4 regions of the Shewanella sp. 1180_01 genome follow, and region 1 is predicted to be linked to each of the others. Evidence: predicted binding sites of a transcription regulator. Region 1 holds the regulator's gene; each other region holds the start of a gene.
The links. The regulator LexA, encoded in region 1, represses DNA repair genes until DNA is damaged. The targets are predictions, from matches to a motif close to TACTGTATNNNNATACAGTA.
Positions count from the first base shown of each region.

Region 1 (7,532 bases):
TAGCGCCACCGGTTAAAAACATAATGAAGCTGAACCATAAATACAAAGTGCCTATGTCTTTATGGTTGGTTGTTAGCACCCAGCGCATGATGCCCTTTGGCGCACCATGATGATGGTCATCATGGGCTGCGGTTTGATCTTGAGTCATTGTGCTCATCATAATCCCCTACTGTCCATGGCTTGCGATATCAGCAGGTTGCACTGTATCGCCGGTATTGTTGCCCCAAGCATTACGTTCATAGGTAATGACGGCCGCGAGTTGCTGTGGGCTGAGTTGTTTGCCAAATGCCTGCATAGCCGTGCCCGTTTTGCCGTGCATCACAATATCGAGATGATTAGCAACGGTTCCTGTGGCGATAGCACTGCCAGCGAGTGCGGGGAAGGCTGGTGGTATGCCTGCTCCCGTTAACTGATGGCAGGCCGCACAAGTGGTGGCGTAAACAGTCTCACCTTCGGCCATCAAGGCGTCGTGGGTGAGAGTAGGGAGACTCGCTGGATCGACTATGGTTGTGGAGTCGACAACGGCTGCTGGCTCTGTTGCAGGTGCGGGTGTTGGGGTCGTGTTGACTGGTGCGGTAGCAGGTGCCTGTGTGCCAGTACTGCCGTTCATATGCTCATTAACATCTTTGGCCTGCACAGCATCGCCAGTATTATTACCCCACGCATTACGCTCATAGGTAATCACAGCGGCAATTTCTTGTGCAGTCAATTGCTTACCAAAGGCTTGCATGGCCGTACCCGTTTTACCGTTGAGCACGATTTCAAGGTGGCCGCTGAGCGGTCCCGTTGCTATCGGACTGCCTTTGAGGTGTGGGAATACGCCTTGTAACCCCTCGCCATTAGGCTGGTGGCAGGCTGCGCAGTGACCGAGGTAAACTTGCTCACCTTGGGTCATTAGCTCCTCTGTGCTAAGGGTCTGTGACAATGCAGCTTGAGCAGCTTCTGCCGCCGCGCCTGCAGCTTGTTTTTGCTCCGCTACCCAAGCTTCAAACTCGGCTTCGGGTAAGGCTTGCACTACAATCGGCATAAAACCATGGTCTTTACCGCAGAGTTCCGCGCACTGACCACGGTAAATGCCGGGTTTGTCTATGCGAGTCCAGGCCTCATTGATAAACCCAGGATTAGCATCTTTCTTCACGGCAAAAGCAGGTACCCACCATGAATGAATGACGTCTTCTGAGGTCATTAAAAAGCGGATTTTGCGGTTTATCGGTAGCACTAGCGGCTTATCGACCTCCAAAAGGTAATTTTCCCCTTTGGTTTCGGTACCGTCGATTTGTGTTCTTGGGGTTGCGAGTATGCTGTAAAAATCAATGTCTTGATCGAAATAGCTGTAGTGCCATTTCCATTGGGAACCTGTGACTTTAACGGTGAGATCGGCATTGCTGGGATCTTCCATCGCAATTAAGGTCTTTGTCGCTGGAATCGCCATTAAGATCAAAATGATAAATGGCAGAATCGTCCAAGCGATTTCAACTTTAGTGCTTTCGTGAAAGTGCGACGCGACAGCGCCTTTGGATTTTCTGTGATTGATCATGGCGTAAATCATCACGCCAAAGACCACAAGGCCAATGGCGCAGCAGATATACAAGATGGTCATGTGCAAGTGATAAACCTTGCCACTGATCTCGGTTACGCCAGGGGTCATGTTGAACCGCATGTCCGCGGCGGCCAACGGTGGTGCGAATAACACCACGAGTAAACAATACAACAATTGCTTCACAAGACTTCTCCTCTGCCAATTGCGAATAGCAACTACAAAGAAGAGCAACACAGTAAGTCTCAACTCTATGCAAACTCTTCAGTTCCCAAAAAAGCGTTTTTGACTTCAACGTGCGTTGGCGGCTGTTACTTTTAATTAAGTATTGTTACTGCTGGTATTAGCCACGCTGGCACATACGACTGAAATAAATCTGTTCTCTATTTTTAGTGGCATTTTGAACTCGATTACGGCTCGATTTATTTGCCACGGGCGGCGATATATCATCGCCGACTAAATCAACCATACTTGCTGTTTAAATATTGATCAAGATCACTTATTTATCTAATTGTCTGAAAAATTGCCAAAAAAAAGCCTCACATTCATAGGCGAGGCGGCTTTCAAGGTAAAAAATTAAATGAATATTTAATGTACAGCACTAAAAAAAGATTGTTGGCCGAAGAGGCTACCTTGCTCAATGCGTACGTCGCCATGTAAGTGACTGTTTACGTCTTCTAGCACTATGCCCATGGCGCGGGCACTTTTAGCGACAATTTGCAGGCGACGATTATCGCGTGCATCTAATGATTGGGTCCAAGTAATAACCGCACTGGACGTACCACTTGTTAAGGCTTTTTCCATCGCCCACAGGGTTTCCACTTCATCTTTCGCGTGCACCAGCAAGACTCTATCCATACGCACGCCAGCGTTGGCGAGCATTTGTTTGTAGCCAATACTCGGTGGGTTGATGAGCACTAACCAACGGCCCTGTTGGCTTAACTGGGCGAGTTGCGCGCTCAGATGGATTAATTCTTGGCGACCTTGAGTCTTAGTTGGCATGCAGGCGATAGGTGCATGGTGCCAGTCATAGTCGGCATCACGTACTTCATCGAGCCACAAGCCCGGGTGGCGGGGTGCATTGCCAAGTAGTTTGTTCATAGCCAATCTCCATTACGGATCACACCGACGGCGAGTCCTTCAATTGTTAAACTTTGATAGCCTAAATCCACTTTAATCGGGGAATAGTCTTCATTTTCGGCGTGTAGATAGACCACATTACCTTTTTTTTCGAAACGTTTAACAGTGACATCGTCGTCGACTCTAGCGACAACCACTTGACCATTTCTGGCTTGTTGTACTTTATGAACTGCCAGCAAATCTCCTTCGAGAATGCCGATATTCTTCATGCTGTCGCCTTTAACCCGCAGTAAAAAATTGGCGGCGGGATGGAACATGCTTGGGTCGACTTGGTAGTACTGTTCAACATGTTCTTGGGCGAGAATAGGTTCGCCAGCGGCTACTTGACCGATAAGCGGTAAACCTGTTTCAGTTACTTCTTCGACTTCCGCAGTCAGACGAATGCCCCGCGATGTGCCTGGCATGATCTCAATGCAGCCCTTTTTCGCCAACGCTTTAAGATGCTCTTCAGCCGCATTGGCGCTCTTAAAACCTAAACGGGTCGCGATTTCTGCCCGAGTGGGTGGCATGCCAGTATCGGCAATATTTCGTTTAATTAGCTCTAAAATTTCAGCTTGGCGTGGCGTCAAAGGTCTCATGGTGTTTCCTGTTTTTCTATACAGTTACTGTTAGTATATACAGTATTATTTGCAGCGCAAGTATTAACCACTTTTTAGCTATGTTGGAGAGAATTAGCGAATATTACCCATAGTCTGGTATTCTACCGGGCTAGTAAACGTACTTAATTGCATAAGAATAATGCCTAAACACGACTCTCTTTGGTTGAAATCATTACGCTGGATCCAAAAACACTTAGTGCACACTATTGTTGTGCCTCAGGATCCCTTTGCCGATCTGAATCTGGATGCCTCCAGACCCCTTGCTTATGTGATGAAAACGGAATCGCTGAGTGACATCGCTGCCCTGAGTGAAATAACGGCTAAGTTAGGACTACCGAGCCCCTATGAGCCTTTAGTGGCAAATGGTGTGATTGCGCCTCGGGTTGTCTGCCTTCAAGGGCGTAAGCCGCTGTTTGGTGAGCGTGCCGGTAACGAGCCTTTCCTCGAATGCTTTATGCGTTTGTTGGCCGTGCATAAGGAACGCCCTGAATTAGACATTCAACTAGTGCCCGTGAGCCTGTATTGGGGCCGCACGCCAGGGAAAGAAGACGACACTATGAAGGCGGCTGTGTTTGAGCGGGAAAACCCGACTTGGCTGCGCAAATGCTTGATGATTTTATTCTTAGGTCGACATAACTTCGTACAGTTTTCAAATGCGGTATCTCTGCGATACATGGCCGACGAACACGGCACTGACATGGGGATTGCCCATAAATTAGCGCGGGTCGCGCGGGTGCATTTCCGCCGTCAACGTAAGGTGATGACAGGGCCTGTGCTGCCAAATCGCCAAGCACTGTTTCATTCGCTGCTCAAATCCGAGTCCTTGCGTAAAGCGATTCAAGAAGAAGCGGCCAACAAAAAGATTTCTGAGACCCAAGCGCGCGAGACGGCTATTGAGTATCTCGATGAAATCGCAGCAGATTACTCAGATAGTTTAGTGCGTATTGCCGAGCGTTTTTTAACTTGGTTGTGGAACAAGCTTTACAGCGGGATCAACATTAAAGGCGCCGAGCAAGTTCGCCAGTTGCACCATGATGGCCACGAGATTGTCTATGTGCCTTGTCATCGCAGCCACATGGATTACCTGCTGTTATCGTATATTTTGTATTATCAAGGCATGGTTCCGCCGCACATTGCTGCCGGTATTAACCTCAATTTCTGGCCCGCTGGACCTATGTTCCGTCGCGGTGGTGCCTTCTTTATCCGCCGTAGTTTTAATGGCAACAAGCTGTATACCGCAGTATTCCGTGAATATTTAGATCAACTGTTTGCTAAAGGTTATTCGGTGGAATATTTCTCCGAAGGCGGCCGCTCACGTACCGGTCGGCTATTGGCGCCAAAAACCGGCATGATCGCTATGACGATGAACAGCGTGCTGCGCGGTATCGAGCGTCCAGTCACGCTAGTGCCTGTGTATTTAGGCTATGACCATGTGATGGAAGTGGCGACGTACCATAAAGAGTTAAGTGGTAAGAAAAAGAAAAAAGAATCTGTGTGGCAGGTGTTTGGTGCGATTCGCAAACTGGGTAATTTCGGCCAAGGGTATGTGAACTTTGGCGAGCCGATTACTCTGCAAAACTTCTTAAATGAGCGCGCGCCAAACTGGCGTACTGAGTTGGCCGATGATCCTGAGCAAAAACCAAGCTGGTTAACGCCAGCGGTAAACGTGCTGGCGAATCGAGTGATGACGAATATCAACGATGCGGCGGCGGCGAGTTCGGTGACCTTGACGAGTTTAGTGTTGCTGGCCACAGATCAAAATGCCTTAGAGCGCAGTCTGCTGGAACGTCAGCTTGATCTGTATCTGACTCTACTCAAAAAAGTGCCTTACACTACTTATACTTCGGTTGCCGAAGGTGATGGTAAGCATTTAGTGCAGCAAGGTTTAGAGCTGAACAAGTTTGTTGTTTGCGCCGATCCTTTAGGTGAAATCGTGTCTATCGAGGCGAGTCAGGCAGTGTCTATGACTTACTATCGTAACAATATCATCCACTTATTTATTGTGCCGTCATTAATTGCGAGCTGCTTAACGCATAATGAGCAGATCCCGCGTCAGCAAGTTGTGTCAATCGTTGCCGATTTTTATCCACTGCTGAAAGCCGAACTCTTCATGGGCATTAAGGATGTACCTGCCTATGTCAGTCAAGTGCTGGATTTCTTCATTGAACAAGGGTTAGTGGTTGAGACTGATACCTTAACTGTCGTGCCTGAACACACTAGCCAACTATTATTGTTAGCCAGTTCAGTGAGCGAGACTCTGCAACGCTATGCCATAATTTTCAATCTGTTAGCGAACAGACCTAAGATGGAGCGCTCAGAACTTGAGTCTGAGAGTCATCTACTCGCCCAGCGTTTAGGCGCTTTACATGGCATTACCGCGCCTGAGTTCTATGATAAAAAACTTTACGGCACCTTGAGCGTTAAGCTCAAAGAATTGGGATATCTAGCGGATAACCAAGATAAGTCCAATATCAATCGCATACGAGATCAAGCCAATAGCTTATTACGTCCGTCAGTGAAACAAACGATAGTGGCGAGTGTCACCGCGGAGCACACAGTTTAATGGCAAATCATATGAATGCGGCTAAGCATAAGCCCGCAGGTAAGTCCTTGCTCGGCGGCGCCATGATTATTGCTGGCACGACCGTAGGTGCAGGGATGTTTTCTCTGCCCGTGGTCGGTGCAGGTATGTGGTTTGGCTATTCGATTTTAATGTTATTGGGCATTTGGTTTTGCATGTTGATGTCGGGCTTATTGCTACTCGAAACCAATTTGCATTTCGAACCCGGTGCTAGTTTTGACACCTTAAGCAAGCAAACCTTAGGGCAGTTTTGGCGGATAGTTAACGGTGTTTCTATCGCTTTCGTGCTGTATATTTTGACTTATGCCTATATCAGCGGCGGTGGTTCGATTGTAAACCACAGCTTGCAGGGCATGGGAATTGAGTTACCGCAAAGTGTTGCTGGGCTGGTGTTTGCCATAGTGTTGGCGAGTATTGTATTGATCAGCACTAAGGCCGTGGATCGCATTACCACGATTATGCTCGGCGGTATGATCATTACCTTCTTCCTTGCTATTGGCAATTTACTGATCGAAATCGATGTGACTAAGTTGCTCGAACCCGATGGTAATAATAGCTTTTCACCTTATCTGTGGGCGGCGCTACCCTTTGGTCTTGCCAGCTTTGGCTACCATGGTAACGTCCCCAGCTTAGTGAAGTATTACGGCAAAGATTCTTCCACCATTATCAAGGCGATTTTCGTCGGCACCTTTATCGCGCTGGTGATTTATGCCTGTTGGTTAGTGGCGACTATGGGCAATATTCCCCGCAGCCAGTTTATCGACATTATTGCCCAAGGCGGCAATATGGGTGTCTTGGTGGGCGCTTTGTCTGAAGTGATGGCAAGTAGCTGGTTGAACAGTATGTTGACCCTGTTTGCTAACTTGGCCGTGGCTTCATCTTTCTTAGGGGTAACCTTAGGTTTGTTCGATTATCTCGCCGACTTGTTTGGTTTTGACGATTCGCGCTCGGGCCGGATGAAAACTGCGTTAGTGACCTTTGTGCCGCCGACGATTTTAGGATTACTGTTCCCCGACGGCTTTTTAGTGGCGATTGGCTTTGCGGCTTTAGCGGCGACAGTGTGGGCGGTAATCGTCCCGGCGCTGATGGCCTATAAATCACGGCAGTTATTCCCCGAGAGCACAGGTTTTAGAGTGATAGGCGGTACGCCGCTGATTATTCTTGTGGTGTTATTTGGCATAGTCACGGGTGCTTGTCATTTGCTCGCGATGGCAAATTTACTGCCGCAATATTCCTAATTTTTTTCGATGATTTAAGCCCTCTGCGTGAGGGCTTTTTTGTATTTGGCGATTGAGTTTTAATTCTGCAGATCTTTTTTATCCCGACACTGGACAGAAGCCCGAACTCAGGCTTAACTCGAATGATTGTAAAAACGAAGGAGCAAATGATGAAAATTACTCAGTACGCACAAGGACATGCATGTTGGGTTGAACTCGCAAGCCACGATTGGCAAGCTGCTAAGACATTCTACCAAGCGTTATTTGGTTGGGATTCAGTTGACATGCCGATCCCAGAAGGTCATTTTTCGCTATTCAATTTAGCGGGGGATGATTTAGGTGCCATGTACCAAATCCCCGAGTCAGAGTCGCAGATCCCTAGCCATTGGCGTGTCTACTTTGCCGTTGATGATATGGATGCCAGCATTGCAGCGATTCAAGCGGCGGGTGGCCAAGTG
Region 1 is NZ_VXCT01000056.1:17,734-25,265, forward strand. Features, by position in the region: gene ctaD (cytochrome c oxidase subunit I) at 1-157, opposite strand, end outside; gene coxB (cytochrome c oxidase subunit II) at 167-1,723, opposite strand; gene FW758_RS20465 (cell division inhibitor SulA) at 2,126-2,638, opposite strand; gene lexA (transcriptional repressor LexA) at 2,635-3,255, opposite strand; gene plsB (glycerol-3-phosphate 1-O-acyltransferase PlsB) at 3,416-5,839, shown strand; gene mtr (tryptophan permease) at 5,839-7,095, shown strand; gene FW758_RS20485 (VOC family protein) at 7,245-7,532, shown strand, end outside.

Region 2 (7,532 bases), on a different contig from region 1:
TATTTTTGGGCCTATAAGTGCAATCAGAATAGCGCCTATCGCCCCATTCTGATGATGGTGGCCATCGCCACAGCAATCACGCCAATCAACCCGGGATCTATCTCGTTATTCACCTTTGCCGCTTTTTTCATTGGCTTTTTTTATCCTCTCAGAACCTGTCTGTTGGCTATTGCCGCCTTAATCGGCCTGTTGTTTGCCCTCAATGAGATTTACGACTTTAACAGTTACTACTTTCCGCTTTACGGCTCAGGATTGGTACTCGGTGTAGGCATGTTTGGCGTAGCCGAACGCAGGCGTCATCAACATAAATTGAAAGAACAGCAAAGCACCCAAGAAATTAGTACCTTAGCGGCTATGGTTGAGCGAGAACGCATTGCCCGCGATCTACACGACATCATGGGCCACAGCTTGTCTTCGATTGCGCTTAAGGCAGAACTGGCCGAAAAACTGCTGGCAAAACAAGAATACCAACTGGCCACAATCCAGCTTAATGAACTCGGCCAAATTGCCCGTGAGAGCCTCAGCCAAATTCGTCACACCGTATCTGACTACAAACATAAGGGTCTCGCGGATAGCGTGACGCAACTGTGTAAACTATTGAGGGAAAAAGGAGTCAGTGTCGAGCTGACAGGCAATATCCCTAAACTGCCCGCCAGAATGGAGAGCCAGCTGGGATTAATTGTCACTGAACTAGTGAATAATATTTTACGCCATAGCGGCGCAAGCCAATGTATTATCGACTTTATTCAGCAAGCAGATAGGCTAGTCGTTGAGGTCAAAGATAATGGCACAAGTAAACCTATCGCTGAAGGCAATGGCCTCACGGGGATACGCGAACGTCTTGACAGCTTAGGCGGCAGCTTGAGCTATAATCTCGAACAGGGATATGCATTTACCGTCAGTTTACCTTTGCAGGGAGCAACAGATTAATGAAGATTTTATTGGCGGAAGACCAAGCCATGGTGCGAGGCGCGCTTGCCGCACTCCTCACGCTTGCGGGAGGATTTAATATCACCCAAGCGAGTGACGGCGACGAGGCCCTAAGCCTACTCAAACAGCAAAGCTTTGATCTCTTGCTAACCGACATCGAAATGCCCGGCCGCACAGGCCTTGAGCTGGCAGCTTGGTTAAAGGATCAACATAGTCAAACTAAGGTAGTGGTCATCACCACCTTCGGCCGCGCGGGCTATATCAAACGTGCTATCGAAGCTGGAGTCGGCGGTTTTCTACTAAAAGATGCGCCCTCAGAAACCTTAGTCAACGCGATTCAACAAGTTATGGCGGGTAAACGGGTTATCGATCCTGAACTTGCCATGATGGCAATTGGTGACGTTGACCCACTCAACGATAAAGAGCGCCGCGCCCTACGCCTCGCCAGTGAAGGCAAATCCACCGCCGACATCGCCGAAACCCTTTTTATCGCCGAAGGCACAGTGCGTAACTACCTCTCCGAAGCCATAGCTAAACTCAATGCCAGCAACCGAATCGACGCAGCACGCATCGCCAAACAAAAGGGCTGGCTATAAACACGCTCACGGTTAACCACTCTTTCGTTCATATCGACAATTTCTGCGGCCTTAGCCGAAACCTAAGGACCGCAAACTGACGTTAGTTATGCTGGCAAATAAGTCCCTCATTCTGCTTGAGATTGCCTTACGCTTATTCTCTGTTAATATATGTATAAATTCACAGTGATTGAGTGCTAACGACTTGCAGCAATTGGATCTTGTTCCGATCACCGACCTCAAAGGCGTCGCCAAAAAGGTCGCGGAGAAACTCGCAAAGCTCGGCATCACAACAGTACAAGATCTGCTGTTTCACTTACCCCTGCGCTACGAAGACAGAACCCAAATCTATCCGATTGCCGCCCTCATGCCCGGCAGTTACGGCACCATAGAAGCTGAAATCCAATCGACGCAAATCATTCAAGGCCGCAAGCGTATGCTGGTCTGCAATGTGCGCGACGATACGGGCAGCTTGAGCCTGCGCTTTTTTAACTTCTCTATCGCCCAGCGTAATGCCATGCAAAACGGTTTGATGATCCGCGCCTACGGTGAAGTGCGCCGTGGCGGCCATCAAGCTGAGATAGTGCATCCAGAATATAAAGTCGTGTATCCCGGTGAAGATGTTCATCTGAGTGATACCCTAACGCCGATTTATCCCACAACTGAGGGATTAAAACAGGCAAGTTGGCTCAAGCTGACCGAGCAAGCTTTGGTATTACTGGAAGATGGCGGCTTAACTGAGCTGCTGCCACCGCAGTTGCAACCAAACAAAATCAGCCTTAAACAAGCGTTGCAAACGCTGCATCGACCTCCTGCGGGGATCTCACAGTTTGATTTAGAGTTAGGCCAACACCCAGCCCAGCAGCGACTCGTGCAGGAAGAATTACTCGCCCATAATCTCAGCATGTTACGCCTAAGACAGCGCAGTAATTTAGACGCTGCCGTCACCATGCAGGCCACGGGGCAGTTGCTCAATCCCTTCCTTGCCGCTTTGCCTTTTAAGCCCACAGGCGCCCAGCAAAGAGTGGTGGCCGATATAGGCAAAGATTTAGAACAACCGCACCCTATGATGCGCTTAGTGCAAGGGGATGTAGGTTCAGGTAAAACCTTAGTCGCGGCGATGGCAGCTCTTCAAGCGATTGAAAACGGCTATCAAGTTGCCATGATGGCACCGACCGAGCTATTGGCCGAGCAACATGCAACTAACTTTGCCGCTTGGTTTGAGCCACTCGGACTTAAGGTCGGTTGGCTGGCGGGTAAACTCAAAGGTAAGGTCAGAGCGCAATCCCTTGCGGATATTGAATCCGGCGCCGCCCAGATGGTGATTGGTACCCATGCCATCTTCCAACAGCATGTGGTCTTTAACAAACTTGCGTTAATTATCATAGATGAGCAGCACAGATTCGGCGTACACCAACGCTTAGGTCTGCGGGAAAAAGGCGTGAGCCAAGGTTTCCACCCGCATCAATTGATCATGACGGCAACGCCGATCCCGCGCACGCTAGCGATGACAGCCTATGCGGATCTCGACACATCCATTATAGATGAACTGCCGCCGGGACGGACACCTGTGACCACAGTGGCGATTGCCGATTCTCGCCGCAACGAAGTGCTTGAACGGGTGCGTAACGCCGTCATCACAGATAAACGTCAGGCCTATTGGGTGTGCACTCTGATTGAAGAATCCGAAGTGCTCGAATGCCAAGCCGCCGAAGACACCGCCGAAGAACTGCGTCTCGCCCTGCCCGAGCTCAATATCGGTCTCGTGCATGGCAGATTGAAGAGTGCCGAAAAACAGCAAATTATGGCCGATTTTAAGGCGGGCATAATTCATTTACTGGTGGCGACAACCGTGATTGAAGTAGGCGTTGATGTGCCTAATTCCAGCCTGATGATCATTGAAAACCCTGAACGTTTAGGTTTGGCACAACTACACCAACTGCGCGGACGAGTCGGTCGAGGCGCCATCGCAAGCCATTGTGTGTTACTCTACAAGGCGCCACTGAGCCATACCGCCACCCAAAGACTGAGTGTACTCAGGCAAAGTAATAACGGTTTCATCATAGCGCAGAAAGATTTAGAAATTCGTGGCCCAGGTGAAGTGCTTGGCACTAAGCAAACGGGACTGGCCGAGCTGAAAATTGCCGATCTGGTGCGCGATCAAGCTTTGATCCCGCATATTCAAAAACTGGCAAATCATGTGATGGCGCAGGCCCCCGAAAAAGTCGATGCGATTATCTTACGTTGGCTCGGGCACAAGCAGCACTATGTGCAGGCTTAGGCAGTAAAGGGTAAAGGCCGAGGAGTGACATCTGCCTCGATACTCAAAATAAATTGTTTATGTTCAGCTAAGCGCTATAGACAAGCGCATGGAAACTTGCAAAATGAACCAGCGGTATTCCAATAGTCCGCTCTTGCACTTTAATGTTAGCTGCATGTATTCACCAAGTTACCTTGACACTCAAGCGAAGGATGTAAAATGCAAGTTAATCAAGATGATAGAATAACACCTCAAGAGACTTCTTCTAGCAGTAATCGCTTTGCGCTTTTTGCGATAGTGCTCGTCGTGCTACTTTCTGCCGGAGGATATTATTACTACAGCGGTGACTCAGATTCACCTAAACTCATCCCTAACGCGCCAATTGTATTGCCTGAAACACCGCCATCTAAGCCAATGACGCTCGAAAGTGCGCCAGAGCCAGAAACCACTGAGACGACGCCTGCTGTTACAGAAACAAACACCAACAGCACAGAAACCCCTGCGGTAACTGAGCCGGAAGTTATTGCTGAACCTGTACCCGCGCTGGCTGAAAGTGATGCATTCGTACAACAAAAAGCCCTCGCCATTATCGATAACAATGTGCTGGGTTCTGCATTAGTGCAGCAAGATCTCGCGCGCCAATTTGTGGTGTTTGTCGATAACTTAGCTCAGGGCGAATTGACCCGTAAAGTGAGTCCACTCAAAGGCCCAGAGAAGCATTTCTCGGTTTCTGAAATCACCAACAAAGTGTATTTAAATCCTGAGGGTTTCCACAGATACGATGCCTATGTTGACTCGATTGCCAAAATGGACGAACAGACGTTAATGGTCACCTATAAGCAAATGACGCCTATGCTAGAGGAAGCCTTTACCGAACTCGGCTACAGCAACGCTAAATTCAACGACAGAATGCTGCAAGCGATTAAAATACTGCTCGCGGCGCCTATCATTGAAGATCCGATTGAGCTGAGCTCTATTAGCGTTAACTATCAATTTGTTGACCCTAACTTAGAGGCACTACCTAGCGCGCAAAAACTGCTGATCCGTATGGGTCCAGAAAATACCCGCAAGCTAAAAGTCGCTCTACGCAAACTCGAGAACCAACTGGCGCAGTAAAACCTTGCCGTGGTTAAGACAAAAGGCGCTCAGTGCGCCTTTTTTCATTTTGAGCGCAAATCGCTTGGATAAAAAAGCCTATCGAATGAGACTGCTATTGCGATATTTGTTACAGAAATTCGATCTAACCGCTGAAAATTACAGCACTTGATCCCATTACGTTAACCCACATAATGCAAATGGCTTCATAAAAACGCGGGGCATGGTGTAGAATGGCCCCGCTGTAGAGGGCATTCCTAGCGTCATCGTCATTCATCAAACGCGTTTACACCTCACTATGGTATGACAATCCATCAATGTTCTAACTTAGTTAGGGATAACTAAGACAGCTTAAATTTAGTGTCGAGGCAAAGTAGTGCAACTAACATTCAGCATTCTCTCTTGGGGCGCTTGGGCCCCCCAATATCAGCACCCGCAAAGTTGGCAAACTTGGTGCAAAAATTCGGCTGAATTAAATCTCGACACACTACAGTCTGATACCATAGCTCCCGCACTCAAACACGTTCCCGCCATGCAACGCCGCCGCTTTAGTCGCTTAACTAAGATGATGCTAGAGGTGAGCTTTCAGTGCGATATGCCGGCAAACTGCCGCTCTATTTTTGCCTCGCGCCACGGTGAGTTGCAGCGCACTATCGGACTGCTCGAAGACATTATCGCCAAACAGCCCTTATCGCCCTTAGGGTTTAGTCAGTCGGTGCACAACACCGCCAGCGGCATTTTTGGCATAGTGGCGGCCAATACCGCGCCGTCGACCTCAGTTGCCGCAGGTACCGAAACCCTATCACAAGCTATGGTTGAAGCCTTCGCCCAGTTACACCAGTCGCCAGAGCCCTTGCTGTTAGTCTTCGGTGATGATCCTGTGCCACCTGTGTACGACGAGTTTACCCAAGAATTTGAATTGCCTTTGGCCCTAGGTCTACAGCTCGCGCCCTTCGATGCGCCCGCTTCGGTCAAGCTCACAGTGAGCCGCATCTCAGAGTCGACAGCATTAAATCCTTTGACCTATGGCGCCTTGCTCCACGCACTCGCGACAGCGCAAAATATTTCAGGCTGCTTATCCCAATGGCATTGGAAGCTAGAGCATGTTTAATACTGCCCACAGCCATGACGCCACCAAGGGTTATGAAGATTCAATGCACAATGCCGCTTATAGCCCGCCGGAAACTCGCCGCGCAGGGCTGAATTATGTGTCACGTTGGCTAGGCGGCGTGAGTTGTTATATCGCCTTTGGCTTAGGCGGCTTGTTAAGCTCCTTGACCATTTTACCTTTGCTACGTTTCTGGCCTGGTACACCCGAGGCGCGGATTATTCGAGTCCAAAAGGCCGTACATTTGATGTTCAAAGGTTTTGTCGCCATGCTCACTTGGGCGGGCGTGATCCACGTTAGTACCCATAGAGCACAACAACTGCATGACGCCAGAGGCGTTATCGTGATCGCCAATCATCCCAGTTTAGTGGATGTGGTCGTGTTGATAAGCCTCATGCCCAATGCGGGCTGCATAGTCAAACAAGGTTTATGGCGTAATCCGTTTTTGCGTGGTGTGGTGTCCTGCGCGGGTTATATTCCCAATCGCGGCGCCGAACTTATGCTAGAGGATTGCCGCGAAGTGCTCGCGAGAGGCACCAATTTAATTATCTTCCCCGAGGGCACACGCACGGTTGTCGGCGCGACCATTAACGACTTTGCCCGCGGCGCAGCCAACATTGCCTTAAGAGCCGAAGCCGATATTTTACCTGTGGTGCTGCGTACCAATGTCCGTGGTTTGACAAAGGAGCAACCTTGGTATGAGATCCCAAGGCAAACCATGGGGATGGCCGTTGAAATCGGCGCAACAGTTTCTTACCAGAAGTACCAAGCGGCTTTAGGTGAGCATGCAAAAATGGCCCGGCAGCTGACGCGGGATCTTGAACACTACTATAAACAACAACTCGAAAATAATTATGAACTTAAACAATGAAATAAAGCAGTTAATCATCGACTGTCTCGATCTTGAAGACGTCAGTATTGATGATATTGAAACCGATGCGCCGCTCTTTGGCGAAGGTCTAGGCTTAGATTCAATCGACGCCCTCGAACTCGGCTTAGCCATCAAGAAAAAATTTGATGTCAAAATCGAAGCTAATTCGGATGCCACTAAGGCCCATTTCCACAGTGTTGCCAGCTTAGCTAGCTTTATCGAATCACAGCGTCCATAGGAGAGGAATATGCAAAATCGTGAACAAATCCTCGCTATGCTGACCACTATTTTAGTGGACGAATTCGAAATTGAGGCCGAAGCGATTACGCCTGAGGCCAACCTGTATGAAGAGCTCGATCTCGACAGTATTGATGCCGTCGACTTAGTGATCAAGCTGCAGCAACTGACGGGTAAAAAGATCCAACCCGATGAATTTAAATCCGTTCGCACAGTCAACGATGTGGTTAATGCCATCGAAGGTTTAGTTAAAGACTAATGCGCGCCTTGCTACAAGTCTTAACCGCTCTCACATTGCTGGCCTATCCGGTTGCCGTGTATTTCGGGCTGAATTATTTGCCTGCTGGCACCATAGCGCTCGTGCTGTGTGTATTGCTAATTGTGCGGTTAATGCTACAAAAGCAAAAGGTTAAGACGCTAGTATTGCCCCTGTTGGTGGGGATTGCGCTTACGGCA
Region 2 is NZ_VXCT01000007.1:20,093-27,624, forward strand. Features, by position in the region: gene FW758_RS05995 (sensor histidine kinase) at 1-930, shown strand, start outside; gene FW758_RS06000 (response regulator transcription factor) at 930-1,526, shown strand; gene recG (ATP-dependent DNA helicase RecG) at 1,711-3,786, shown strand; gene FW758_RS06010 (DUF3014 domain-containing protein) at 3,985-4,881, shown strand; gene FW758_RS06015 (beta-ketoacyl synthase chain length factor) at 5,237-5,971, shown strand; gene FW758_RS06020 (lysophospholipid acyltransferase family protein) at 5,964-6,839, shown strand; gene FW758_RS06025 (phosphopantetheine-binding protein) at 6,823-7,077, shown strand; gene FW758_RS06030 (acyl carrier protein) at 7,087-7,335, shown strand; gene FW758_RS06035 (hypothetical protein) at 7,335-7,532, shown strand, end outside.
Region 2: recG (ATP-dependent DNA helicase RecG) is a predicted target of LexA. The motif match lies at 1,675-1,694, and genes of this name have one in related genera.

Region 3 (7,532 bases), on a different contig from region 1:
CTACTGGCGGTGGCGTTGTGTAGAATGTTGGCGGTTTCTGTCATTTCGACCATAAAGGTTGAACGGCCAGAGGCCAGATCGTCAGAGGCGCCAATACGGGTAAAGATACGATCGATAGGGCCTATCAGTGCGCGATCTGCTGGCACAAAACAACCAATATGGGCCATCAGCGTGATCAAGGCGACTTGGCGCATATAGGTCGATTTACCGCCCATGTTAGGTCCGGTGACAATCAACATACGTCTTTGATTGTGCAAGGTCACTGGGTTAGCGATAAACGGTGTTTGACTCACACGTTCCACGACTGGGTGACGACCAGCCTCTATCTGTACGCCGATATTTTGGCTCAGCTCTGGGCAAGTGTAGCCTAAGGTTTCGGCGCGTTCGGCAAAGTTACTCAACACATCAAGTTCTGCCGCCGCTCGAGCAAAATCTTGTAATTCATGCAATTTTGGCAGAATAAGATCGAACAACTGTTCCCATAATTGCTTTTCGAGTGCCAGCGCTTTACCTTGGCTCGAGAGCACTTTTTCTTCGTACTCCTTAAGTTCGGGCGTGATATAACGCTCCATATTCTTAAGGGTTTGACGGCGTTGATAATTGAGCGGCACCTGCGAGGATTGCAAGCGACTCACTTCGATGTAATAGCCGTGTACACGGTTATAGCCGACTTTAAGGGTGTTGATACCTGTACGTTCTTTTTCTCTGGCTTCGAGTTGTACTAAGTAATCGCTTGCACCTTCGCTAAGACCGCGCCATTCATCTAATTCGCTGTTGTAGCCTTCACGGATCACTCCGCCATCGCGGATAAGCATGGGAGGATTATCAACTATCGCGCGCTCAAGTAAGGCTTGTTCAGCGGGGAACTCACCTAAGTGTTGCCGTAATTGAGTCGTATGCGGCGCGCTCAGTGTGCTTAAACTCTGTTGTAATTCAGGTAGTAAGCCCAGCGCTTGACGTAAACGGGCAAAGTCTCTTGGGCGAGCTGTACGCAGCGCGAGTCTTGCCATGATACGTTCAATATCGCCAAGTGCCTTTAACTGCTCATGCAGACCTTCGTGGGCGGTGGTATCGAGTAATTCAGTCACCGCCTGTTGGCGTGCTTTGATGTGTTTTGGATCTCGCAGCGGCTGATGGATCCAGCGTTGCAACATGCGGCTGCCCATAGGCGTCGCCGTGTTATCCAATACTGCGGCTAAGGTATTATCGCGGCCACCAGCAAGGTTTTGAGTGAGCTCTAGATTTCGGCGAGTTGCCGCATCGAGCACTATGCTATCGGTTTGATTGAAGCGGGTAATGGCATTGATATGGGGCAGAGCTGTGCGCTGTGTGTCTTTGACATATTGCATTAAGCAACCCGCAGCTTGCAGTGATAAACGTGCATCAGCGATGCCAAAACCATGCAAGTCTTTTGTGCCAAACTGAGCCAGTAGTAACTTGATGCTAGTGTCGTAATCAAATTCCCACTCAGGGCGACGACGTTTACCTTTAAAACCGTTTAGTAGACCTAGTTCGCCAAAGTCTTCACTGTAGAGAATTTCAACGGGATTAGTGCGTTGCAATTCAGCTTCTAATGACTCTCGTGTGTCGAGCTCAGCAATCACAAAACGTCCGGATGAAACATCCAGAGTGGCATAACCAAAACCGACTTTACCTTGATAAACGGCTGCCAATAGATTGTCTTGACGTTCCTGCAGCAGGGCTTCGTCGGTTAAGGTGCCAGGCGTGACGATACGCACCACTTTACGCTCAACAGGACCTTTAGAGGTTGCTGGGTCGCCAATTTGTTCACATATCGCAACCGATTGACCAATTTGAACTAATTTCGCAAGATAGCCTTCCACAGCATGGTAAGGCAGTCCCGCCATGGGGATAGGATCGCCACCACTTTTACCGCGCGCCGTGAGTGAAATGCCTAACAGCTCAGAAGCACGTTTAGCATCATCATAAAACAACTCGTAGAAGTCACCCATGCGATAAAACAGCAACATGTCATGATGTTCTGCTTTCATGGTCAAGTACTGACGCATCATAGGAGTATGTTTTTCTAAATCATCGGTATCAATTACATTCATTAAATCGTTATCGTCCGTTGTGACTGCCTAAAGGCGATACAGTTTGTGTGGTTACAGGGGATTAAGCGCTAGAGAAGCAGAAGACTGCTATACAATTTTCAGCCAAAAAGACCACGCAAAATTTGCTGCGCCAATCTTAGCAATAATTTACCGAAAATTGAGCCCTTGATGACGGATATTCGTCAAAGGGATGCGATATCGGATTTGATATTCGCTAAAACCTTGGCCATATTAAAAATCCCATGAGCTAAAAATAATTCAGTCACAGGTCTTGATACTGTATGATTGTACAGTATACTAGTCAGCAGAATTAAGACGAAAAGCGCGGCTTTTTGAATTACCCGTTTGTAAATTGAATATTACTTTTGACAGCTTAAGGCATGTCTTGATGAGGGAACTGGAATGAAGGTCGATCCAAATAAAGAGAAAGCACTTGCTGCGGTATTGAGCCAAATTGAGAAGCAATTTGGTAAAGGCTCCATCATGAAGCTGGGCGAAGATCGCTCTATGGATGTTGAGACCATTTCTACCGGTTCTCTGTCTCTGGACGTTGCTTTAGGTGCTGGCGGTTTGCCAATGGGTCGTATCGTTGAGATCTATGGTCCTGAATCATCAGGTAAAACGACACTGACTTTAGAAGTCATTGCCGCAGCGCAACGTGAAGGCAAAACCTGTGCCTTTATCGATGCTGAGCATGCACTCGACCCTATCTATGCTAAAAAATTGGGCGTAGATATTGATAACCTGCTGTGTTCACAACCGGATACCGGCGAGCAAGCGCTTGAGATTTGTGATGCATTAACTCGCTCTGGCGCTGTTGACGTTATCGTTGTCGACTCAGTGGCGGCATTAACGCCTAAAGCTGAAATCGAAGGTGAAATTGGTGATTCTCACATGGGCCTAGCGGCACGTATGATGAGCCAAGCCATGCGTAAACTTGCGGGTAACTTAAAGCAATCTAACACCTTACTTATCTTCATCAACCAAATCCGGATGAAGATTGGTGTGATGTTCGGTAACCCGGAAACGACAACCGGTGGTAACGCGCTGAAGTTCTATGCTTCTGTTCGTTTAGACATTCGTCGTACTGGTGCCATTAAAGACGGCGATGAAGTTGTCGGTAACGAAACACGCGTTAAAGTGGTGAAAAACAAGGTTGCAGCACCGTTCAAGCAAGCCGAATTCCAAATCCTTTATGGACAAGGTATTAACCGTACTGGTGAGTTAGTTGACTTAGGCGTAGCCCATAAGTTGATTGAAAAAGCGGGTGCTTGGTACAGTTATAAAGGCGATAAAATCGGTCAAGGCCGCGCTAATGCAGGTAAATATTTGACTGAAAACCCAGCCATTGCTACTGAAATTGACAAGACATTACGTGAGTTACTTTTGAGCAATCCTAGTGCACTGGCTGCTAAAGATGATGCTAGCACGGAAGATAATGTTGATTTAGAAACAGGCGAAGTATTCTGAGTCAGTCAGCCCGTCAAATCGCGGTCGCGCTGTTAGCGCGCCGCGATTATTCCCGCCTACAAATCCGCGATAAATTGCTCGAAAAAGGTTTCGAACTGAATGATATCGAACCTGTGCTCGATGCATGTGAATCCTCCGGTTTTATCAATGATAATCGCTATGCTGAACTGTTGGTCCGTAGCCACATTAGTCGAGGTCACGGTGCCATCCGCATTCGCCAAGCGATAGCGCAAAAAGGCCTGTCTAAAGATTGCATTGAAGCGGCGATAACCAATAGTGATTGTGACTGGTTTGAGCTTGCAAAAGATAAGGCCACCAAAAAGTATGGCGTTCCCCGCGTAACAGAAGTGAAGGGCTCTAAAGCCCGGGATCTCATCGCGAAGGAAAAGGCCAAACGAGTGCGGTTTTTAATGGGCCAAGGCTTTAGCTACGATCAAATCACTTATGCGTTAGATTCAGATCCCAATGATCTCGACAACGATTATTAATCGCTTCAACTCATCGATTGCGATGTAACCTTAAGACTGCAAAAGCTTCTTTAACAAGTCCTCAGAAAATCTCCCCTAAAATGTCATCAAATGGGCTTTGTTGCTTTCGTGCCCGACCCTTTACCCACTTGCTCAAATACTGTACTTTTTGCACCTAACCCGCAGAGTCTGTCATTGTCCTTTATTATTGCTGTTTTGCCTCTAGCTACTCTGGTATGGGCTATTCACGCAAAAATATTAAATTCCTGATGTGCATATCACCAATCAAGGCTGGTCGTCCTTACTCAGTCTGCTTATAATGCTGGGCAAATAGAAATACGGCTAGCCTAAGGCGTAGCTGGTAATGCTTACCCAATTCAGGATGATTTCATGTATCAAACTACAGCAGAGCTTAGAAGCGCTTTCCTCGAATTTTTCCGCAGCAATGGTCATCAAGTTGTGGACAGTAGTTCATTAGTGCCAGGCAACGATCCCACACTTTTATTTACCAATGCAGGCATGAACCAGTTCAAGGACGTGTTTCTTGGCATGGACAAACGCAATTATACGCGTGCGACCACTGCTCAACGTTGTGTACGCGCCGGTGGTAAGCATAACGATTTAGATAACGTCGGTTATACAGCACGTCATCACACCTTTTTCGAAATGCTGGGTAACTTCAGTTTTGGTGATTATTTCAAAGAAGAAGCGATTCGCTTTGGCTGGACTTTCTTAACTGAAACTTTAAAGCTGCCGAAAGAACGTCTGTGTGTCACTATTTATCAAACAGATGATGAAGCCTTTGAAATCTGGAATAAAAAGATTGGTGTTGCTGCCGAGAACATTATCCGTATCGGCGACAACAAAGGTGCTGCTTATGCGTCAGATAACTTCTGGCAAATGGGTGATACCGGTCCTTGCGGCCCATGTTCTGAGATTTTCTATGACCATGGCGACCATATTTGGGGCGGCCGTCCTGGCAGTCCCGAAGAAGATGGCGACCGTTTCATCGAAATCTGGAACATCGTTTTCATGCAGTACAACCGTCAAGCATCGGGTGAAATGCTACCTTTGCCTAAGCCATCGGTTGATACTGGCATGGGGATTGAGCGTATTGCCGCGATTATGCAAGGCGTACATTCTAACTACGAAATCGATATCTTCCGTACGCTGATCGCCAAAGCGGCTGAAATCATCGGCGTAAGCGATTTAACCGAGAAGTCACTGCGCGTCATTGCTGACCATATCCGTTCATGTGCATTCCTTATTGCCGATGGTGTTATGCCGTCGAACGAAGGCCGCGGTTATGTGCTGCGCCGCATTATCCGCCGCGCAGTTCGCCATGGTAACAAGTTGGGCGCGACCGAAGCTTTCTTCTATAAGTTGGTTCCATCTTTGATTGCGGTGATGGGCGATGCGGCTAAAGGGTTAGCTGAGACGCAAGTCATTGTTGAAAAAGCGCTGAAAGCGGAAGAGGAGCAATTTGCCCGTACGCTTGAACGTGGTTTAGGTATTTTAGATACGGCCTTAAACGAGTTGAAAGGCGACACCTTAGACGGCGAAACCGTATTTAAGCTGTATGACACCTATGGCTTCCCAATGGATTTGACCGCTGACGTCTGTCGTGAGCGCAACATCATTGTCGATGAAGCAGGTTTCGAAGTCGCCATGGCTGAGCAACGTAGCCGCGCCCAAGCTGCTGGTAACTTTGGTGCAGATTACAACGCAGCGCTGAAAATCGATGCTGAAACCGCATTCACTGGTTACACCGAATTAGCGGGCCAAGCTAAGGTCACCGCGATTTATCTAAACGGTGAGTCAGTGACGGCTATCAAAGCGGGTGATGAAGCCGTTGTCGTGCTTGATGTCACCCCTTTCTACGCTGAATCTGGCGGTCAAGTGGGCGATAAAGGCCAACTGGTCGCGAGCGGTGTTGAGTTTACGGTAAACGATACGCAAAAGTATGGTCAAGCAACGGGCCATCAAGGTGTGTTGGCTACTGGTAGCTTGAGTGTTGGCCAAGTTGTTGAAGCAAAAGTCGACAAAAAACTGCGTCACCGTACTCAGTTAAACCATTCTGTTACACATTTATTGCATGCTGCACTGCGTCAAGTGCTCGGTACTCACGTTTCGCAAAAAGGTTCATTGGTTGATCCTGAGCGTTTACGTTTTGACTTCTCCCATTTCGAAGGTGTAAAAGCCGCTGAATTAAAAGAAGTTGAAGAATTAGTTAACACTCAAATTCGTCGTAACCATGAACTTAAAACCGCTGAAATGGGCATAGATGAAGCTAAAGAGAAAGGCGCTATGGCACTCTTTGGTGAGAAATATGACTCACGAGTGCGTGTTGTGACTATGGGCGATTTCTCTATCGAATTGTGTGGTGGTACCCACGTGGGCCGAACGGGCGATATCGGTTTATTCAAAATTACCTCTGAAGCGGGTATTGCAGCAGGTGTTCGTCGTATCGAAGCCGTGACTGGTGCCGCTGCTATGGCTTATGTGGCGCAGCAACAAGCTGAACTGGAAGAAGCTGCGGCCTTATTGAAAGGCGATGCCAACTCAGTTGTCGCTAAATTAAAAGCCCAGCTCGACAAAATGAAGCAACTTGAAAAAGAAATGGCGCAGCTGAAAGACAAGCTAGCTGCCGCAGCGAGTGCAGATTTAGTGGGCGATGCCGTTGTAGTTAATGGCGTTAACGTGCTGATCAAAAAATTAGACGGCGTTGAGGCAAGTTCATTACGCGGCTTGCAAGATGAATTAAAACAGAAATTGAAATCGGCCATTATCGTGCTTGGCACCGCGCAGGAAGGGAAAGTTAACCTGATCGCCGGTGTGAGTAACGATCTGATCGGTAAAGTCAAAGCGGGTGAGCTCGTCGCTATGGTCGCTGCACAAGTGGGCGGTAAAGGCGGTGGTCGTCCTGATATGGCTCAAGCGGGCGGTAGCCAGCCAGAAAATCTTGATGCGGCATTGGCTCAAGTATTACCTTGGATTACTGAGCGTCTAGCTTAAGAGGTTGCTGTGCCCCAAAAACGAAAGCTTAGTGGTAGCAAGCTTTTTGTGAAAAAGTTCGGCGGCACTTCGGTGGGTTCTATTGAACGTATCGAAGCGGTCGCTGAGCAGATTACAAAGTCAGCTCACAATGGTGAGCAGCAAGTCTTAGTCTTATCTGCAATGGCGGGTGAGACTAATCGCCTATTTGCACTGGCAGCACAAATTAATCCGCGGGCCTCGGCGCGCGAATTAGACATGTTAGTGTCAACGGGTGAGCAAGTGAGCATTGCCTTGATGTCGATGGCGTTACAGCGTCGCGGTATTAAGGCGAAATCCCTTACGGGCGATCAGGTACAAATTCATACGAACAGTCAATTTGGCCGTGCCAGCATCGAGCGGGTGGATACTGAGTATTTGCAATCCTTATTAGCCGACGGTGTTGTGCCGATCGTTGCAGGGTTTCAAGGCATCGATCCTCAAGGCGAAGTCACCACCTTAGGACGCGGTGGTTCAGATACCACTG
Region 3 is NZ_VXCT01000015.1:1,460-8,991, reverse strand. Features, by position in the region: gene mutS (DNA mismatch repair protein MutS) at 1-2,075, opposite strand, end outside; gene recA (recombinase RecA) at 2,478-3,545, shown strand; gene FW758_RS10275 (regulatory protein RecX) at 3,563-4,033, shown strand; gene alaS (alanine--tRNA ligase) at 4,403-7,027, shown strand; gene FW758_RS10265 (aspartate kinase) at 7,037-7,532, shown strand, end outside.
Region 3: recA (recombinase RecA) is a predicted target of LexA. The motif match lies at 2,351-2,370, and genes of this name have one in related genera.

Region 4 (7,532 bases), on a different contig from region 1:
TTGGTCGGTAACGCGATTAAATTCACCGACTCTGGCAGCGTGATGGTCAAAATCGAACTGCAAAGCCAGTCGGAAGAACAAGTGGTACTGCGTTGTGATGTGGTCGACACAGGTATCGGTATCGATGAAAGTCAGCAGGACTTTTTATTCCAAGCCTTTGGCCAAGCCGATTCGTCGATTTCACGCCGCTTTGGTGGCACGGGCTTAGGTTTAGTGATCACTAAACGTTTAGTGAATCAAATGGGCGGCCAAATTGGCTTTACTTCATCCCCAGAAAAAGGCTCAAACTTCTGGTTCAGTTTACCGCTCGGCTTAGGTCAGTTCCAAATCGGTGACTCACTGCCGCTCGAAAAACTCAAAGACAAAACCATACTATTTTATGAGCCCCGAGTGCTGACTCATGCTGTCTTGAGTCGCCAATTGAATCAATGGGATACCAAAGTGACTCACCATCAGCATATCCCAAGCTTGCTGACCACACTCAACACGGCCGAAGCGCCATACGACTATGTTCTATTGAGTTGCCATGGGTTTAGCGATGCTGGACAACTGGTAAGCACACTTAACTTGGCAAAGACCAAAACCGATTGCCTTGTGGTGCTATACGATTGCCAAGAACAAGACGCCTTAACCCAGTTTATCCGCCCGAATGCCGATGTGGTGTTGTCTCTGCCCGTGAGTGAGCACCAGCTTGCCCGCAACTTACTCTATCCACCGATGGAATACGACATCATAGCCCCAGTGACCATAGCCACGCCGGCGGCGCGCCAATCCTTAACCGTACTGGCGGTGGATGATAACTTTGCCAACTTAAAGCTAATCGACACCTTGCTTAGTGAGTTAGTGACAACGGTAGTTGCGGTAAACAGTGGCGATGAAGCGGTTAAACAGGCGAAGACTCGCACCTTCGATTTGATTTTTATGGATATTCAGATGCCAGGTACAGATGGCATCAGCGCCACTAAGCAAATTCGCCAAGGCTCGATGAACCGTAACACGCCGATTATTGCCGTGACGGCCCATGCGATTGCTGAAGAACGCGAGCTAATTTTAGGCAGTGGCATGGATGGATATTTACCGAAACCTATTGATGAAGCGGCGCTCAAAGACGTTATCCATCGCTGGATCACTCGGCCTAAATTCACCCATTTTGACCTGCATACGCTGAACTGGGATTTATGCTTAACCCAAGCTAATCACAAGGCAGACCTCGCCTTAGACATGCTGAGAATGTTGCTCGACTCCTTGCCGCAAACCGTGACGACAATTCAGACGGCGCTGAGTCAAAACGATCATCCCGTCATGCTCAGTACTATCCATAAACTGCATGGTGCGAGCTGCTACTGCGGCGTGCCAACAACCCAAAGATTATGCCAAGAAATAGAATCGGCGCTAAAACGTGAAACAGCGGTCGAAGATCTCGAACCCGAAATACTAGAGTTACTTGATGAGTTAACTAAGGTAGAATCTGCGGCAAATCAAGTGATATCACAGCTATCAGCGGAAATAACAGATGACCAAAAAAACGGGCTTCTTTAAACGTCTTAAGGCGTTAACATTGCCACAAAAACAACTCTTCGCCACTGCACTTTGCCAACGCATGTTGCCCAACTATCAACTGTTTTCCGAAGTCTGTGAGTTTGGTGACCCTGCTGTGTTGAGTACTGCGTTAGAACTACTCTGGCAATCCCTGTACGACCCTAAGCTTAAATTCAATATCGATGTGCATCTGCAACGTCTTGAGGATAACACCCCAGAACCCGCTGATTTTGAAGCCTATGGCGTCTATCCAGCCATGGATGCTGTGGTCGCCATATCGACCTTACTGGGGGCGATTCAAGGCAAGATTGAAGAAGATATCGTCAATATCAGCAAACTGTCATCGAGCACTGTGGCTAACTATATCGAAGCCATCAGCGATGTCGATTTAGTCGATGAAGCATTAGATGATTTCGTTTTTGCCCATGAAGTTATGGAAGAAGAAAAAGAGTTACAAAATTCTCTGCTGGAAATTATCGAAGAAAATCCCAAGATCACAGCGGAACTGGTTAAAGGTTTACGCAAAGACATTATCGAAGCTGGCGTATCAAATATCGGCATCAGCATCGCTTAATTGATGGGGTGCTTGGGGTAACTCAAGCACCTTTATTTCTAAACAGTATGTCTAAACAATGTTTAGAAACAATAAGCCTCTAGTCTCGACTGCAATCACTTTCAAGCAAGCCACAAAACGAGTAAGACCAAATCTAGCAAGTTCCATCAGCCAATATTGAGTTATTCCAATGAAAAAGATTGTTTATCAAGGATTTGTCTTAACCAATAGCGAAGGACGAACCGACAGTTGGAAACTGACCATCAAAGATCAACAGCGTATCGGTTCTTTATTCGAACTGCGTCGTTTAGTGGGATACTTTTTAGAGCTCGGCATATTACCCGCGACACGCTCCAGCCTGCAGGACGCGAAACAAACGCAAAATACCATGAGCAAAAACACGGTAAAACCTAAAAGACGTTAAGCATCCGTTCCCCTCGTTAAATCAACGCATAGAGAATAACTCTGGCGCTTTTGACTGCATAAACTCAATAAAGACTCTTACCTTTAGCGGCTGCTGACTGCGCTGATGATATAAAATCGAAATCCGCCTCTGCTCGCCAATCCATTCTGGTAATAATACTTTAAGTTTCCCTTCTTTAATCTGCTGTTTTACAAATAGTTCGGGACCATACAAGATCCCGCCATGGCCTAAGGTCGCCTGAATCGCACCGTGTAAATCAGTGAGGGTCAACTTAGTTGGGCCATTAAAATAGAAAGACTCACCGCTCGGATGCTTTAAATGCCAATTAAACAGCGGCCAGACTTTTATCAGTTGATGGGCTTCGAGATCGTCGGGATGCTCAAGTTTAGGTGCCTGAGCCAAGTATTCTGGCGTGGCAAACAGGCAATAATCCAGCTCGCCTAAGGTACTCGACACCCAAGAAGAATCAGGCTGAGCCCCGCCGACAATCGCCACATCTATGCCCTTGTCAATCAAATCGACTAACTCATTGCTCTGGGAAATGTGCAAACGGATATCGGGATACAGGCGGCCAAATTCATTCAAAGCTTGAATAAACACGATGGAAATAATCGAAATTGGCGCGGCGATGCGCAGGGTGCCCTCGGGTTTATCGCTGCCCGCACCACTCAGTTCATCAAATTGGGTAACCACACTCTGGTAGCGTTGAAAGAGCGCCAGTCCTTCCTCCGTCAGTCGTAACTTGCGTGTGCTGCGCATAAAAAGCTGCTTATCGAGCTTCTCTTCCAACTTCGCTAACTTGCGGCTCACTGTGGCAATGGGCATATCAAGCTCCTTCGCCGCCTGCGAAAAACTGCCCGCATTGACTAAATGCACAAAAAGATAGACAAGTTGTAGTTCAGCGCCTAAATCATCACTCATTGCATGTCCTAATTCTGTTCTAGCTGCCCACTTTAGGCACTATATAAAGTCATCAACAATCACAGCGTACGCTAAGTCATTGTGTTTTAAACATCAATTAATCCACTTATACGACCATAGCGCAATAGCCTTAGACTGAAATGATATGTTATTTTGTGGCGAGTTTTACTGCGCTGGCGCTAGTTCTGGTTCTAACGTGACATAAAAAAGGCAAGCGCCCACCTAAAATCAGAGCGATAGTAGAAATGACGGTGGTGGCTGAGTTTATTCAAATTTAATCGTAAGGATGAGTGAGGGAAATGACCATTTTAACCCCTCTGTTTGCCGTCTTCGGGATCATGTTGCTCGGCACACTAGTGCAAAAATTAAAAATCTTGCCCGTCGATACGGATCAAGTCCTGAACCAATATGTGTACTATATTGCGTTCCCTGCGATCATGCTTATCGCCCTCGCCCAGCAGCCGATTGATGAAATTTTGCAATGGGGATTTATTGCAGGCTACAGCACGGCTATGGTGATTACTTATCTTGTCTGCCTTGGGCTCTCGCTGCTTGCTACCCCTAAACAGCATGCGGTTGCCGCCATTCGAGCCCTCAATGCCACCTTTGGTAATACGGCATTTATTGGTATTCCACTGCTTATCCTCTTATTCCCGCAGCAGCAAAGTGCCTTAGTCGCCGCCGCGATTGCCAGCTTATTATCCGTGCTGATGTTTGCCGTCGCCTTAGTCTCGATGGAACTGGCCACAAACACCCAAAGACAACACCACGCCTTAGTCATAATGGCGATGGCGGTCGGTAAAAACCCTATCGTTATTGGTAGCTTAATTGGTGTCGGCATTTCGGCGCTAGAGATAAAACTACCTTCTGGGCTGGCGCTAATGATCCAGCAAATTGGCAATACCTCAAGCCCCTGCGCACTATTTGCTATCGGCATGGTACTCGCCAAAGCGATGCGCTACCAGAAAGATAGCAGCGTATTTAGCCCCAAGAATTTTATCGAACTGAGCCTTATCAACCTCTTCAAGCTGGCTATCCAACCGGCACTCGTCTACTTTATGCTTAACCGTTTTGGCGTGAGCGGCGACTACCTGATCATGGGCGTGATCTTGAGCGCACTGCCCACAGCCGCTAGCGTGTACTTACTCGCCCAGCGTTATAATACTCAGGCTTCAACCAGTGCTCAGGGCATTCTATTTGGCACCTTAGTTACTTTTTTTAGTTTGCCTATCTTAGAAAGCTTAGTAAGAACCCATGCATAATCAGTTAATTAAAAATATTTACTGCCAATAATGCCGATTATTTACCCAAGCCACTTTACTGTATATAAAATCAGTATATACTGTTTATCAATACAGTGGTTTGGTATGTTTTTCGACAGGAATTCACTATGCTTTGCCAACTCAGCATTAATAACTTCGCTATCGTCCGTTTTTTAGAACTGGATTTTCGCCCCGGTATGACCAGCATCACAGGTGAAACCGGTGCAGGTAAATCAATCGCCATCGATGCGCTAGGCCTGTGCCTAGGCAATCGCGCCGATGCCAGCAGTGTTCGCCCCGGAGCCAATAAAACCGAGGTCAGCGCCCGCTTTTCCTTGGACGATATTCCACTGGCAAAACGTTGGTTAGAAGATAACGATCTTGAACTCGATGATGAGTGCATCCTACGTCGAACGATTGGTAGCGATGGCCGCTCACGCGCCTACATCAATGGTAATCCAGTACCACTGACACAGCTCAAATTACTGGGTCAGTTGCTTATCGGTATTCACGGTCAACATGCGCACCATGCAATGTTAAAAAGTGAACATCAACTCACCTTGCTCGACAGTTATGCCAACCATAGATTGCTTATCGATACGGTTGCCGCCAGCTTTCAACGCTGCAAGCAAATTGAGGCCGATCTAAAACAACTCGAAGCCTCCCAGCATGAACGTATTGCCCGTAAGCAATTAGTGCAATATCAAGTAGAAGAACTCGATGAGTTTGATCTTAAAGTCGATGAGTTCGATGAAATTGAGCAAGAACACAAACGTCTGGCCAATGGCACTGAGTTGATTGATACCTGTCAGGCGAGCTTAGATATACTCACTGAAGGCGAAGAGAACAATATAGAGTTGCTGCTTAATCGAGTCGTTTCCCTCGCCGAAGATCTGCAAAGCTACGATCCTGCATTAAGCAATATCAACACTATGCTCAATGATGCATTAATCCAAGTGCAAGAAAGCGCAGGCGAATTACAGCACTATTTGAGTAAGCTTGAACTCGATCCAGCTCATTTTGCCTATTTAGAAGAACGGCTATCAAAAGCCATGCAACTGGCGCGTAAGCACCATGTCAGCCCAAATAAACTGGCCGAACATCATTTAGCATTAAAGGCAGAACTGAGCACCTTAGACAGTGACGAAAGCAAGCTCGAAGAAATTCAATTGCAGGTCGATGCCAGCAGAGCCGCTTACCTTAGCAACGCACAAAAGCTCAGTCAAAGCCGCGCTCGATATGCCAAAGAACTCGACAAACTGGTGACTCAGTCAATCCACGAACTGAATATGCCTAAGGGGAAATTTACTATCGAAGTCAATTTCAACCCAGAGCAAATGTCAGCCAATGGCAGTGACAATATCGAATTTATGGTCACCACTAACCCTGGCCAACCCTTGCAACCGATTTCGAAAGTCGCATCTGGCGGTGAACTTTCACGGATAGGCTTAGGTATCCAAGTGATTACCGCGAAGAAAGTTGCCACGCCGACATTAATTTTCGATGAGGTGGATGTTGGGATTTCCGGCCCCACCGCCGCAGTGGTGGGCCGCATGTTACGTAGCTTAGGGGAATCGACCCAAGTACTGTGCGTGACTCACTTGCCGCAAGTTGCGGGCAATGGTCATCAACACATGTTCGTCGATAAATTTAATAAGGCGGGCAATACTGAGACCACAATGAAGTCGCTCGATCGTGAGCAACGTATTCAAGAGCTGGCAAGGCTGTTAGGTGGCGATACTATCACCAGCAATACCCTAGCGAACGCAAGGGAACTGCTGCAATAGTAGAATCAAACAGAAAAGGGATAAGCAGCGAATCCCTTCAATCAAGCTTCAATCAGAAAAATGCAAAATCAAGAGTAAGGGTTAGTTGTTGCCCATGTTAACTAACAAGTTAGATTAGCTATCATGTCAGACTAGCGAAAATGTTAGCTAACACACCAGACTAGCCCTTGCAGACAAATAAACGAAAACACGCCCGCTAACACATCATCAATCATAATGCCAAAGCCACCATGAACTTTGGCATCAAGCCATCGAATAGGCCAAGGTTTGATGATGTCGAAAAAGCGAAATAAACCAAAGCCCACTAACAACCAACCCCAACCACTTGGTGCCGCTAGCATAGTGATCAGTAGTCCAACCACTTCATCCCACACAATAGCACCGTGATCGTGAACACCCATGTCTTGCGCCGCTTTACCACAGATATAAAATCCTGCGAATACCCCCACTAAGGTTAAGCCGATATACCAAGCAAGTGGTAAGGGCGCCATCAATAAATAGAGGGGAATAGCAGCTAAGGTACCAAAGGTTCCGGGCGCTTTAGCCGCGAGTCCGCTACCAAATCCGAGTGCCAAAAAGTGGACAGGATTTTTTAATGACAGGCGCGTTAGCACCTGATCCTTTGACAACCATTTCATTAACATGCTCTTAGCTTAAAAGTGCTCGAAACCGTTATAAGGCGGCGCAAACGGCTCGCCATTGAGTTGCAACTTGAGCTTACTGCCCGCACAAATTTGTCCAACACGAACAAACTTTGCTCCTGCATGGCTCAAGGCAGTTTCCAGTGCGCCCTTTTGCGCCTCAGGAACGGTGAACAGCAGTTCGTAATCTTCGCCCCCTGTCAGCGCATAACCTAAAGCACTTTCCTCGCTGACGGTATCTTGCATCGCGCGTGACAGCGGGATGCAATTAACATCGACAACCGCACCGACTGCCGAAGCCTTAAGCACATGACCGATATCCGAGATAAACCCGTCGGAAAGATCGATTGCACTGGAGGCAAGCGAGCGCAAAGCTTGGCCGGCTAAGACTCTTGGTGTTGGACG
Region 4 is NZ_VXCT01000015.1:34,653-42,184, forward strand. Features, by position in the region: gene barA (two-component sensor histidine kinase BarA) at 1-1,539, shown strand, start outside; gene FW758_RS10395 (YjaG family protein) at 1,514-2,113, shown strand; gene FW758_RS10400 (DUF3319 domain-containing protein) at 2,283-2,516, shown strand; gene FW758_RS10405 (LysR family transcriptional regulator) at 2,538-3,437, opposite strand; gene FW758_RS10410 (AEC family transporter) at 3,737-4,699, shown strand; gene recN (DNA repair protein RecN) at 4,828-6,486, shown strand; gene FW758_RS10420 (phosphatidylglycerophosphatase A family protein) at 6,630-7,124, opposite strand; gene thiL (thiamine-phosphate kinase) at 7,140-7,532, opposite strand, start outside.
Region 4: recN (DNA repair protein RecN) is a predicted target of LexA. The motif match lies at 4,778-4,797, and genes of this name have one in related genera.